Regions from separate parts of the Mycobacterium virginiense genome, predicted to be linked through region 2. Evidence: predicted binding sites of a transcription regulator. Region 2 holds the regulator's gene; the other holds the start of a gene.
The links. The regulator LexA, encoded in region 2, represses DNA repair genes until DNA is damaged. The targets are predictions, from matches to a motif close to CGAACANNTGTTCG.

Region 1 (6,679 bases), 830 kb from region 2:
CACCAGGGTGTCGATGAGCAGACCCAGGCCGATGGTGGAGCCCACCTGGCCGATCACGCGCAGGTCGGAGACCAGCATCGACATCATGGTGAACGCGAACACCAGGCCCGCCGAGGTGACTACGGAGCCACTGCCGCCCATGGCGCGGATGATGCCGGTCTTGAGTCCGCCGTGCAGCTCTTCCTTCATCCGGGAGACCAGCAGCAGGTTGTAGTCCGAGCCGACCGCCAACAGGATGATCACCGACATCGCCAGCACCATCCAGTGCAGGTCCAAGCCGATGATGTGCTGCCAGATCAGCACCGAGATACCGAAACTCGTGCCCAGCGAGAGCAGCACCGTGCCGACGATCACCGCCGAGGCCACCACGGCCCGGGTGATCAGCAGCATGATGATGAAGATCAGGCACAGCGAGGCGATGCCGGCGATGATCAGGTCGTAGGCCGACCCGTCCTTCATGTCCTTGAACATGGCCGCGGTGCCGCCGAGATAGACCTTGGAGCCCTCCAGCGGAGTGCCCTTGAGCGCCTCGTGCACGGCGTGCTTGATCGGCGCGATGTGGCTGACGCCCTCCGGGGACATCGGGTCGCCCTCATGGCTGATGATGAACCGCACCGCGTGCCCGTCGGGGGACAGGAACATCTTCATGCCGCGCTTGAAGTCGGGGTTGTCGAACGCCTCGGGCGGCAGGTAGAACGAGTCGTCGTTCTTGGACTCGTCGAACGCCTTGCCCATGGCGTTCTGGCCTTCCATCATCTTCTCCATCTGAAGCTGCAGGCCCTCCATGGTGGACTGCATCTTCAGCTGGGTGGTCCGCATGTTTTCCATCGTCTCGATCATCGGCGGCATGATCTCGAGCATCCGGGGGATCAGCCGGTCGAGGTTGTCGATGTCGGGCAGCACCTTCTCGAAGTCCTCGGTCATCTGGTCGAGGCCGTCCATCACGTCGAAGATCGACCGGATCGACCAGCAGATCGGGATGTCGAAGCAGTGCGGCTCCCAGTAGAAGTAGCTGCGCATCGGACGCCACATGTCGTCGAAGTCCGCGATCGAGTCGCGCATCCGCTGGATGTCGTCGAGCATGTGGTGCATCTTGAGGTCCATGCTGTGGGTCGTCTCGGACATGGCGCGGGTGACCTCGAGCATGTCCTTCATGCTCTGGACAGAGACCGCCATGTCGTCGCCCATCTTGAGCATGTTCTTCATGCTGTCGAGCTGGTACTTCATGTTCAGCTGCTGGGTGGTGCCCTGCATGCTGATCGCGAACGGGATCGTGGTGTGTTCGATCGGCGTGCCCAGCGGCCGGGTGATGGTCTGCACCCGTCCGATACCCGGCACCTCGAACACCCGCTTGGCGATCCGGTTGATCACCAGGAAGTCGGCCGGATTGCGCAGGTCGTGGTCGGTCTCGATCATCAGCAGTTCCGGACTCATCCGGGCCTGGGAGAAGTGCCGGTCGGCGGCGGCGTAGCCGATGTTGGCCGGCACGTAGTCCGGCAGGTACTGCCGGTCGTTGTAGTTGGTCTTGTACCCGGGCAGCGTGAGCAGGCCGATCAGGCAGACCGCCGTGGTGGCCACCAGCACCGGTCCCGGCCAGCGCACGATCATCGCGCCGATCCGCCGCCAGGTGCGGATTCGCATCGCCCGCTTGGGCTCCAGCATGCCGAAGCGGCTGGCCACCGCCACGACCGCCGAGCCGAAGGTGAGGGCGGCCAGCACGATGACCAACATGCCGATCGCCAGCGGAACGCCCAACGACTGGAAGTAGGGCAGTCGGGTGAAGTGCAGACAGAAGGTCGCGCCGGCGATGGTCAGACCCGAGCCCAGGATCACGTGCGCGGTGCCGTGATACATGGTGTGGAAGGCCGACTCTTTGTCCTCGCCGAGCGCTCGGGCCTCTTGATAGCGGCCCAGCAGGAAGATGGCGTAGTCCGTCGAGGCGGCGATCGCGAGTGTCACCAGCAGGTTCACCGCGAACGTCGACAGGCCGATGATGTTGTAGTAGGCCAACACGGCCACCACGCCGCGGGCAGCGCTCAGCTCGAAGACCACCATGCCCAGCACCAACAGCACCGTGCCGACGGAGCGGTAGATGGACAGCAGCATCGTGATGATCACCACGAAGGTCAGCGCGGTGATGATCTTCAGGCTTTTGTCGCCGGCGATGTGCTGATCGGCGTTGAGGGCGGCCCCACCGGTGACGTAGGCGTGCACCCCCTCAGGTGCCGGGGTGTCGGCGATGATCTGCTGGACGGCCTCGACCGATTCGTTGGCCAGGGTCTCGCCCATGTTGCCGGCCAGATACACCTGAACGTAGGCGGCCTTGCCGTCCGGGCTTTGCGATCCCGCCGCGGTCAGCGGGTCGCTCCAGAAGTCCTGGATGTGCTCGACGTGGGTGTGGTCGGCCTCCATCTTGGCGACCAGTTGGTCGTAATACTTGTGCGCGTCGTCGCCGAGCGGCTGGTCGCCTTCGAGGACCACCATCGCCGAGCTGTCCGATTTGAACTCGTCGAACACCTTGCCGATGCGCATCATCGCGATCATCGACGGAGCGTCGCGTGGGGCCATCGACACCGCGCGCATCTTCCCGACCTCGTCGAGCTGCGGTACGACGACGTTCACCAGGACGGTGATCGCCAGCCAGGCCAAGATGATGGGCACCGCGAGCCGGCGGATCCACGCCGGGATACCGCCGCGCTTGGGCGGCGGCTGCGTGGCCGGCAGGGTGTCGGTCGGGGTGTCGTCGCTGGTGTGCTTGCTCATGCGGATTTCACAATGCAGAAGGTCTGGGCGCTCACGGGGCCGGTGGCGATTCTTTCTTCTTTGATGACGCCGTCGATGGTGACGCGGCAGCCGATGGTGGCGCCGTCACCTTGGGCGACGATGTTGGGGCTCACCGCCGGGTTGGTGGTCGACAGGGTCAGCGACCACGGCAGGCTGGCGCCGTCGATCCGTTGCGGGGTGGCATCGAGGTCCAGGTAGTTGATATCGGCGTAGGTGCCGTCCGGGCTGAAGATGTCGTAGACCACGACCTTGGGGTGGAACGGCTTGGTGTCCTCGAACGGGACGGTCCCATTGCCGCTGTCGTCGGCTCCGAAGTAGCCGCGGACTCGCTGCACGGTGAACCCCCCTACCGCGACGACGACGATGATGAGCAGGGGTAACCACGCGCGTCTGAGAGCGCCGAACATGAAAGCAGTGGCCCTTTCGCATCGTGCCGGAACTGACACAGATTAGTGCATCAAAGTTCTTTTTCACACCCTTCCCAGGGTGTTTCGTACATATGTTCGATATCTTGGAGGGTGTGGGCTGGGGTAGCGGGCCGCCGAGCTGGGCGGAAATGGAACGTGTTCTAGATGGTAAGCCTCGTCACACCGATATCGCGGCCGGTGTGTCGACGGATCACGGCCCGTCGTTCCCGCAGGTCGAGCCACTTCGGCCGGCAGGGCGGACAGTGCCCTACGCCGAACTGCACGCGCACTCGGCGTACAGCTTTCTGGACGGGGCCAGCAACCCGCAGGAGCTGGTCGTCGAGGCTGCCCGGCTGGGCCTGCGGGCGATCGCGCTGACCGATCACGACGGCTTATATGGGGTGGTGCGGTTCGCCGAGGCGGCCGCCGAGCTGGACGCTGCGGGCCTTCAGATAGGCACCGTGTTCGGCGCCGAGTTGTCGCTGGGGCGGGTGGCGCGCACCGATGACCCGGACCCGCCCGGTCCGCACCTGCTGGTGCTGGCCCGCGGCCCGGAGGGTTATCGGCGGTTGTCGCGGCAGATCGCCGCCGCGCACCTGGCCGGCGAGAAGGGCAGGCCGCATTTCGATCTGGATGCGCTGACCGAGGCGGCGGGCGGGCACTGGCACATCCTGACCGGCTGCCGTAAGGGTCATGTTCGCCAGGCGCTGGCCACCGGTGGTCCGGATGCGGCCGCCGCCGCGCTGGCCGATCTGGTGGATCGGTTCGGGGCCGCGCGGGTCAGCGTGGAGCTGACCCGGCACTCCGATCCATACGACGACGAACGCAATGCCGCGCTGGCCGGCCTGGCGCCCCGGTTCGGGGTGGGGCTGGTGGCCACCACCGGCGCGCATTTCGCCCGGCCGGATCGGGGCCGGCTGGCGATGGCGCTGGGTGCGGTGCGGGCCCGCCAGTCACTGGATGCCGCCGCCGGCCGGCTGGCTCCGCTGGGCGGCTCGCATCTGCGCTCGGGCGCAGAGATGGCCCGGTTGTTCGCGGCGCATCCGGCGGCGGTGCCGGCGGCGGCCGAACTCGGTGAGCGGTGTGCTTTTCCGTTGGCGCTGATCGCCCCGCGGCTGCCGCCGTTTGCCGTCCCGGACGGTCACACCGAGGACAGCTGGCTGCGACAGCTGACCCTGGCCGGCGCGGTCGGGCGCTACGGCCCGCCCGACCGCATGCCCGCCGCCTACGCCCAGATCGAACGCGAGCTGGAAGTCATCGCCCAACTGGGCTTTCCCGGATATTTCCTGGTGGTGCACGACATCACCCAGTTCTGCCGGCGCAGCGACATCTTGTGCCAGGGCAGGGGATCGGCGGCCAACTCCGCGGTCTGCTATGCCCTCGGTATCACCGCGGTGGATCCGGTGGCCAACGGATTGCTGTTCGAGCGCTTTCTGTCGCCGGCCCGCGATGGCCCGCCCGACATCGACATCGACATCGAGTCCGATGAGCGCGAAAAGGTGATCCAGTACGTCTACGACAAGTACGGCCGAGACCACGCCGCCCAGGTGGCCAACGTCATCACCTACCGGGGGCGCAGTGCCGTGCGGGACATGGCCCGCGCGCTGGGCTATTCGCCGGGGCAACAGGACGCCTGGAGCAAACAGCTGAGCCGATGGGGCCGGCCCGGCCGGGAGGACGACTCCGATCTTCACGGCATCCCCGAACAGGTGATCGAGCTGGCCGATCAGGTCGCCGACCTGCCACGGCATCTGGGCATCCACTCCGGCGGCATGGTGATCTGTGACCGCCCGATCGCCGACGTGTGCCCGGTGGAATGGGCCCGGATGCCCGGACGAAGCGTGCTGCAGTGGGACAAAGACGACTGCGCAGCAATAGGTTTGGTGAAGTTCGACCTGCTGGGGCTGGGGATGCTGTCGGCATTGCATTACGCGATCGACCTGGTGGCGCAGCATTGCGGCGTCGAGGTGGATCTGGCCGCGATCGATCTGTCCGAGCCGGCGGTGTACGAGATGCTCGCGCGCGCCGACACGGTCGGGGTGTTCCAGGTGGAATCGCGCGCGCAGATGGCCACCCTGCCGCGGCTGCGCCCACGGGAGTTCTACGACTTGGTGGTGGAGGTGGCGCTGATCCGCCCCGGGCCGATCCAGGGCGGATCGGTGCATCCCTATATCCGCCGCCGCAACGGTATCGACCCGGTGACCTACGAGCATCCGTGCATGGCGCGGGCGCTGGAGAAAACCTATGGGGTTCCGCTGTTTCAGGAGCAGCTGATGACGCTGGCGGTGGACTGCGCCGGATTCACCGCGGGCGAAGCCGACCAGTTGCGCCGCGCGATGGGCTCCAAACGGTCACCGGAGCGAATGCGCCGGTTGCGCGACCGGTTCTACTCCGGCATGGCCGAGTGCCACGGCATCACCGGCGAGGTGGCGATGAGGATCTACGAAAAGCTGGAAGCCTTTGCCAACTACGGATTTCCGGAGAGTCACGCGATGAGCTTCGCGTCGCTGGTGTTTTACTCGGCCTGGTTCAAGCTGCACTACCCGGCGGCGTTCTGCGCCGCGCTGCTCCGGGCCCAGCCGATGGGCTTCTATTCGCCGCAGTCGCTGGTCGCCGACGCCCGCCGGCACGGGGTCGTGGTGCACCGCCCGGACGTCAACGCCAGTCTGGCGCACGCCACGCTGGCCGAAGCCGGCACGCAGGTCCGGCTCGGACTGGGGGCTGTCCGTGGCATCGGTACCGACCTCGCCGAGCGGCTGGTGGCCGACCGTGAGGCCCATGGTCCATTTGCTTCGATGCTGGATCTGACTGCGCGGGTGCATCTTTCAGTTCCTCAGACTGAGGCGTTGGCAACCGCCGGCGCGTTCTCCGGTTTCGGGGTGTCACGCCGGGAGGCGCTGTGGACGGCCGGGGCTGCGGCGGGGCAGCGGCCGGACCGGCTGCCCGGGGTAGGAGTTGCGACGCATACTCCGGTGTTACCCGGGATGAGTGAGATCGAGTTGTCGGCTGCCGACGTATGGGCCACCGGAGTGTCCTGCGACAGCTTCCCGACCCAGTTCCTGCGTGCCGATCTCGATGCGCTCGGGGTGGTTCCGGCGGCGCGGTTGACCGCGGTTCCCGACGGCACCCGGGTGCTGGTGGCCGGAGCGGTGACCCATCGGCAGCGGCCGTCGACCGCGCGCGGGGTCACGTTCGTCAACCTCGAAGACGAGACCGGGATGGTCAACGTGCTGTGTACGCCGGGGGTGTGGAAGCGGCATCGACGGTTGGCGCAGACCGCGGCGGCGCTACTGATCCGCGGGCGGGTGCAGAACGCCAGTGGGGCGGTCACCGTGCTGGCCGATCGGCTGGGGCCCGTTGAGTTGACTGTGAGTTCGCGCTCTCGGGATTTCCGGTAGTGCCCGGCGGTCAGCGAGGTTCGACGCAGGAGAGCCGAAGCTGGACCGCCGCAGCAAGCCCGGCGGTCAGCGAGGTTCGACGCCGGAGAG
Region 2 (6,679 bases):
CACCAAGGAGCGCAAGGCGTTCGGCAAGCCGATCGGCAGTTTCCAGAACAGCCGGTTCCTGCTGGCCGAGCTGGCCACCGAGGCCACCGTGGTGCGGATGATGGTCGACGAGTTCGTGAAGCTGCACCTGGACAAGAAGCTGACCGTCGAGCAAGCCGCGATGGCCAAGTGGTACTCGACCGAGAAGCAGGTGCACCTGATCGATCGCTGCCTGCAGCTGCACGGTGGATACGGCTACATGCGCGAATACCCGGTCGCGCGGGCTTATCTGGATGCCCGCGTTCAGACCATTTACGGCGGCACGACCGAGATCATGAAAGAGATCATCGGCCGCAGCCTCGGCGTCTAGCCGAGGCAATCGGGAACGATCTGGCGCCCTAGCGGGGCGCTGCCAGGGGCGCTACCTGCATGTTTGGTAGCGCCCCTCGTTCCGTTGAGGGCAGGGGCTTCTGCATCATTTCCGCATCGGCTGGGTATCTGTTTCCGCAATATCGATGACTTGGCTTCGAAACTCGGGCCGATTGCGGGAAAGTCTATGCCGGAAACATTTGCGTCGATAACGTCGATAAAGATGCCTGGGAGGGCTGGTGACTAGTCGGAAAGATCGGTTCGGCAAGACGGCGGTGCGCATGGCGCTCGGCCTGGCGGCGACGGTCACCGTGCTCTTGTCGGTGCAGACCGCTGCGGCGACGCCCGACAGCGATGCCCACGACGCCATCACGGCGGCATGGCAGGCGGCTGGCGGCGACGGATCGCCGCTGGGTGCCCCCAAGGGGGACGTGCACCCGGCCGGTGTCGGATTCGCCCAGGACTTCGCCGGCGGCACCATCTTCTTCACCCCGGAGACCGGCGCTAAGGCGCTCTACGGCGCGATCCTGGACAAGTACGAGGCACTGGGCGGTGCGGCTGACAACGGCCTCGGCTTCCCCAGCAGTGACGAGGTTCCTGGGCTGGTCCCCGACAGCCGGGTGGCCATCCTGTCCGGCGCCGACAACCCGGTGATCTTCTGGACGCCTGAGCACGGCGCTCATGTGGTGCGCGGGCCCATCAACGCCGGCTGGGACAAGCTGGGCAGCTCCACCGGAGCGCTCGGGGTCCCGGTCGAGGACGAGAGCTACGACGGCGCTGTCGTCACCCAGAAGTTCAGCGCCGGGACGCTGTCCTTTGACAGTGCGACCAGGACGTTCACCACGGTTCCACCGGAGCTGGCGGCGCAGCTGGCCGACGTGCAGGCCCAGGTCGACGCTACCGCGGCCATCGATCAGGCCTGGCGCAGCGCCGGCGGACCCGCCGGGGCCCTGGGGGCCAAGCAGGGCGACCAATACGCCGTCGGCGACGCCGGCGGCGTGGGACAGGACTTCGCCCACGGCAAGGTCTTTTTCAGCCCGGTGACCGGAGCCAATGCGGTTCTAGGCGACGTGCTGGCCAAGTACGACTCGCTGGGCGGCCCGGCCGGTAGCGACCTGGGTTTCCCGATCACCGGCACGGTTGACGGAGCGATCTCGGGCAGCAAGTTCAATTCGTTCGCCGCCGACGACGAGCCGGTGATCTTCTTCAGCCCCGACAACGGCGCCTTCGTGGTGCGCGGGGCGATGAAGTCGGCCTGGGACAAGCTCGACGGGGCTTCCGGAAAGCTGGGCGCCCCGGTGGGTGATCAGACCGTCGAAGGTGACGTGGTGTCGCAGAAGTTCACCGGCGGATCGATCGCCTGGAATCAGGCGAGCAACACCTACAGCAGCGAACCCGCCGAGTTGGCGCAAGCGTTGTCGGGCCTGCAGATTCCCGGGACGAACCTGCCCGACGGCAGCAAGTCGACAGCGACTGGCGCAGCCAAGGAAACACACTGGAACTGGATGTGGGTGCTGATCCCGGTTGTGGTGCTGGCGGTGCTGGGCGCCCTCGCCGGGGCTGCGATGTGGTGGCAGCGGCGTCGGCCGGCCGCTGTGCTGCCGGGTTCACCGGTGGCCGTGCCGGCCCCGGTCGCCGACGACTACGACGACGATGACGAGCAGTGGGCCCACCACGACCACCGCGAAGATCACCGCGAGAATGAGGGCACCGTCCGGCTGCCGAGTCGCTACGGCGCCTCCACTTCGCCGTACGCGTCCGAGCCTGAACTGCCCGTCTCTTCGATTCCGGATGCGCCGTGGCTGCACTACGGCGAGCACGAGAGCGAGGCGGAGGTCGACGACGATGACGACACCGACACCGCCCCCACCCGGGTGGTGACCGAAGAAGAGTTCGGCACCGGCCGGCATGCCGTGGGGCACGGCGGTACCGGGGCGGACCCACGCGGGTTCGGCGCTGTCGCAGAACCCCGCAGGTTCGGCGGTGGCACGGACACCCGCACCTTCGGAGGTGGCGGCGAACCGCGCAACTTCGGCATCGACGAATCGGTGCACCCGGTGATGCACCTGCCGCTGGACGACCCGTACCAGCAGCCGAACGGCTACCCAATCAAGGCGAACATCGGCTCGGGGCTCTACTACACCCCGCAGAACGCGCTGTATGACGACACTCTCGCCGAGATCTGGTTCGCCACCGAGGATGCGGCGCGGCTCAACGGTTTCACCAGGGCCGGCTGATCACCGCAGCGGCAGCGGCAGGTCGCGTTCGCCCTGCGGGCGCGGGCCGAAGAGGCGCCGCTGCGCCGCGGTGATCGGGATGTCGTTGATGCTGGACTCGCGGCGGCTCATTCGGCCGTCGGCGGCGAACTCCCACAGCTCGTTGCCGTAGCTGCGCCACCACTGGCCGTCCTTGTCGCAGCATTCGTACTGATAGCGCACCGCGATTCGGTTGTCCTGGTAGCACCACAGCTCTTTGCGTAGCGCGTAATCGCGTTCGGCCGCCCACTTGCGTCGCAGAAATGCTTCGATTTCCGCGCGCCCGGTGAGGAATTCGTCCCGATTACGCCACACCGAGTCCTCGGTGTAGGCCAGCGCCACCCGTGCGGGATCCCGGGTGTTCCAGGCGTCCTCGGCGGCCTGCACCTTGTGTCGCGCCGACTCCGTATCGAACGGTGGGCACGGCGCGAACATGATCAGACCTTGCGGATGACGGTGACGACCTTGCCCAGCACCACCGCATCGTTGCCGGGTATGGGATCGAAAATGGGGTTGTGCGGCATCAGCCAAACCTGACCGCCGGTGCGTTTGAACGTCTTGACGGTCGCCTCGCCATCGATCATGGCGGCCACGATGTCGCCGTTGTCGGCGACGTTCTGCTGGCGCACCACAACCCAGTCGCCGTCGCAGATCGCGGCGTCCACCATCGATTCGCCGACCACCTTGAGCAAGAACAGCTCGCCTTCACCGACCAGCTCGCGGGGGAGCGGGAAGACATCCTCGACGGCTTCCTCGGCCAAGATCGGTCCGCCGGCCGCAATCCGGCCCAGAACCGGAATGAAAGCGGGCTCGGGAAGCGCATCCGAACCGGCGAACTCGGTGCGTTGCGCGGCCTCGACGGCGCCGGTGATGTCGTCCTGGCCACGGACGTCGACCGCGCGGGGACGGTTGGGGTCACGGCGCAGATAGCCCTTGCGTTCGAGCGTACGCAGCTGGTGAGCAACCGAGGAGGTCGAGGTCAGCCCGACGGCGTCGCCGATCTCGCGGATGCTCGGCGGGTAACCCCGCTCGTTCACCGAAGCGCGGATGACGTTCAGGATCGTGCGCTGCCTGGCGGTCAGCGCTGAGTCCGGACCAGCCGGGTTACTGCTGCTGTCACTCATGGAGGCGAATCTAGTCGCATAGCTGCGATTAATCAAACATGTGTTCGAGGTGTGTCGCGCGGGCGTTCGAAAGCGCCGGCGACTTGTCGGACCCCTTCGCTAATGTTTTCGACAACGATTCGATCACGTGTTCGGACATCGAACATACAATCGATTAGTATTCGAACAGTCGAGCGAACAGGGTCGCCGACGCCGAGTGAGGGAGAACCGCACATGATGCTCATCGAGACGATCGCCCCGACGTTCGAGCCGGACCGCAACGAGCGGGTCCAGCTGCATCGCGGTCCGCGGACCTCAGGGCGGGCTTACCCGATCCGCACTCAGCCGGCGCGGCTGGTCCGGCCGCGGCCGGGCGGCGCTGCGCTGCGGCACCGCGGTTCCGGGGTGCTGATGTCCCGTGCGCCGCACCGGCCGAAGCCCGTCAAGGCCATCACTCCGGCGACCACCGTCGTGCTGGCTCTGGTCGCCGCCGGGATCACCGTGTGGCTCGGACTGATCGCTCAGTTCGGCGCGGCAGCAGCCGGCGGTGCCTCCGCGGTGCCCGACCAGCTCGGCGTGGTGCGTGTCCAGAGCGGCGAGAGCTTGGCGCACCTGGCGGCCCGCGTCGCACCGGACGCGCCGGCCGGACAGGTCATCGAGCGCATCCGCGAGCTCAACAGCCTGGAGTCGGTGGCCCTGGACGCCGGCCAGACGCTGATCGCCCCGCTGGGCTGAGGTCGCCGTGTCGGTTCGGCCGCCGCTTGCGGCCACTGCGCAGCGCCGCCGACAACCCGCGCAGGTACGCTCGCAGTTGTCCCAATGGCCCGCGGTGTCCCAGTTGTCTGAGGGTGCGGGTTCCCGGCACGGCGAAGGAGCGGCAATGCACTGCCCGTTTTGTCGCCATCCAGACTCCCGGGTGGTGGATTCCCGCGAAGCCGATGAAGGCCAGGCGATTCGCCGCCGTCGGTCCTGCCCGGAATGCGGGCGCCGTTTCTCCACGGTGGAGACCGCAGTGTTGGCCGTGGTCAAACGCAGCGGCGTCACCGAGCCGTTCAGCCGGGAGAAGGTCATGCGCGGCGTGCGCCGGGCCTGCCAGGGCCGCCAGGTCGATGACGATGCGCTGAATCTGCTGGCTCAGCAGGTGGAAGACGCTGTGCGAGCGGCAGGTTCGCCGGAGATTCCCAGCCACGAGGTGGGGCTGGCGATCCTGGGCCCGCTGCGCGAGCTTGACGAGGTGGCCTACTTGCGATTCGCCTCGGTGTACCGGTCCTTTTCGTCGGCCGCCGACTTCGAGCGGGAGATCGAGGCCCTGCGCGAACACCGCGAGATGCCCAGCACCAGTTGAGCCGTGCGGGCGTCACCGCGCACTACTCTGGCGGCATGGCACCCGAGTTGCATCCGAACCTTGTGGAGCTGGCCCCACTGTTGGGCACCTGGTCAGGCCGGGGATCCGGGGTGTATCCCACGATCGCGTCATTCGACTACCTCGAAGAGGTGGTGTTCTCACACGTCGGCAAGCCGTTCCTGGTGTACGGCCAGAAGACCAAGTCGCCCGCCGAGGGCCTGCCCCTGCATGCCGAGACCGGCTACCTGCGGGTGCCGCAGCCTGGGCAGATCGAGTGGGTGCTGGCGCACCCCAGTGGCATCACCGAAATCGAGGTAGGCAGCTACACGGTCACCGCCAACGGCGTGGACCTGCAGATGTCCGCACCGACGATCGGGCTGGCACCGACGGCCAAGGAAGTGACCGTCCTGAGCCGCCGTTATCGCCTCGACGGCGATGAGTTGTCCTACACGCTGGACATGGGCGCAGTCGGCCAACCCGCCCAGAACCACCTCACCGCCACGCTTCGTCGAACCGGGTAGCCCGGATCTCAGTCGTCGCCGTCGAGGTTCTTCTTCGCTTCCTGTGCCAGGAATCGCTCGAACTCGGCACCGAGCTCGTCGGCGCTGGGCAGCTCCTCGTCGCGGGACAGCAGCGAGCGATTCTCCTGGGCGGTGATGAATGCGTCGTACTGGCGTTCCAGGGCCGTCACCACTTGGGCCACTTCGGCGCTCGCTTCGACCTGCTGGTCGATCTTGGCCCGGATCTCGGCCGCGGAGTCACGGAGGTCGCTCAGCGGCAGCTCCAGCGCGCCGGTCTGGGCGGCCTGCTTCAGCAGCGCCTCGGCAGCCTCGGGGTAGTCGGTCTGGGCCACGTAATGCGGCACATGCACCGTGAAGCCGACGACCTCATGGCCGTGCTGAGCCATCCGGTACTCCAGCAGGTTGGACGCGCTGCCGGGAACCTGAACCTCGGTGATCCACGGGGTGAATTCGCTGATCAGGTCGCGATTGTTGGAATGTGCGGTCAGCGTCACCGGCCGGGTGTGGGGGACCGCCATCGGGATGGTGCCCAAGCCGATGGTCCGGCGCACCCCGAGCTGCTCGGCCAACAGTCGCACCGCGGTGATGAACCGCTCCCACTTCAGGTCGGGCTCCATGCCCGCCAACAGCAGAAACGGCGTGCCCGCAGTGTCCCGCAACGCGTGCAGGCTCAGCTCGGGTTCGGTGTAGTGGGTGAAATGGTCGGATTTGAACGTCATCAGCGGCCGCCGTGAGCGGTAGTCGAGCAGGTCATCGATCGCGAACGACGCCACCAACTCACTGTCCAGCTTGCTCTTGAGGTGCTTGGCGGCCAGCCGGATCGCGTGGCCGGCGTCGGAGAAGCCCTCCAGGGCGTGGATCAGGACCGGTCCCTCGCCGTCCGCCGACATCAGCTGCGGCGCCGGCACCTCCAGCTCGTACATGCCGCTCTGCTCGACCTGATAGTGCCGGTCCCGGTCGGGACCGTTGTCCGGGTAGTCGGCCATCGCCTTCGCCTCCTCGTTGTGCAGATCGCAATGGATCGCACCGTCCATTTTCCCCCACCGGGGCCGCACGCCGAAAACGGTGCGCGCATGTGCTGCACAACGTACGGGGGCACGGTCGGAA

Region 1: the regulator LexA is predicted to act here: its motif matches at 3,277-3,290, upstream of MJO54_RS18265 (error-prone DNA polymerase).

Annotation. Positions count from the first base shown of each region.
Region 1 covers NZ_CP092430.2:3,751,774-3,758,452, reverse strand. Annotated here, with positions in the region: gene MJO54_RS18275 (MMPL/RND family transporter) at 1-2,763, opposite strand, end outside; gene MJO54_RS18270 (MmpS family transport accessory protein) at 2,760-3,191, opposite strand; gene MJO54_RS18265 (error-prone DNA polymerase) at 3,305-6,589, shown strand.
Region 2 covers NZ_CP092430.2:2,923,041-2,929,719, reverse strand. Annotated here, with positions in the region: gene MJO54_RS14145 (acyl-CoA dehydrogenase family protein) at 1-349, shown strand, start outside; gene MJO54_RS14140 (LGFP repeat-containing protein) at 588-2,585, shown strand; gene MJO54_RS14135 (nuclear transport factor 2 family protein) at 2,586-3,038, opposite strand; gene lexA (transcriptional repressor LexA) at 3,041-3,727, opposite strand; gene MJO54_RS14125 (LysM peptidoglycan-binding domain-containing protein) at 3,941-4,441, shown strand; gene nrdR (transcriptional regulator NrdR) at 4,587-5,051, shown strand; gene MJO54_RS14115 (peroxynitrite isomerase) at 5,087-5,572, shown strand; gene MJO54_RS14110 (proteasome assembly chaperone family protein) at 5,581-6,558, opposite strand.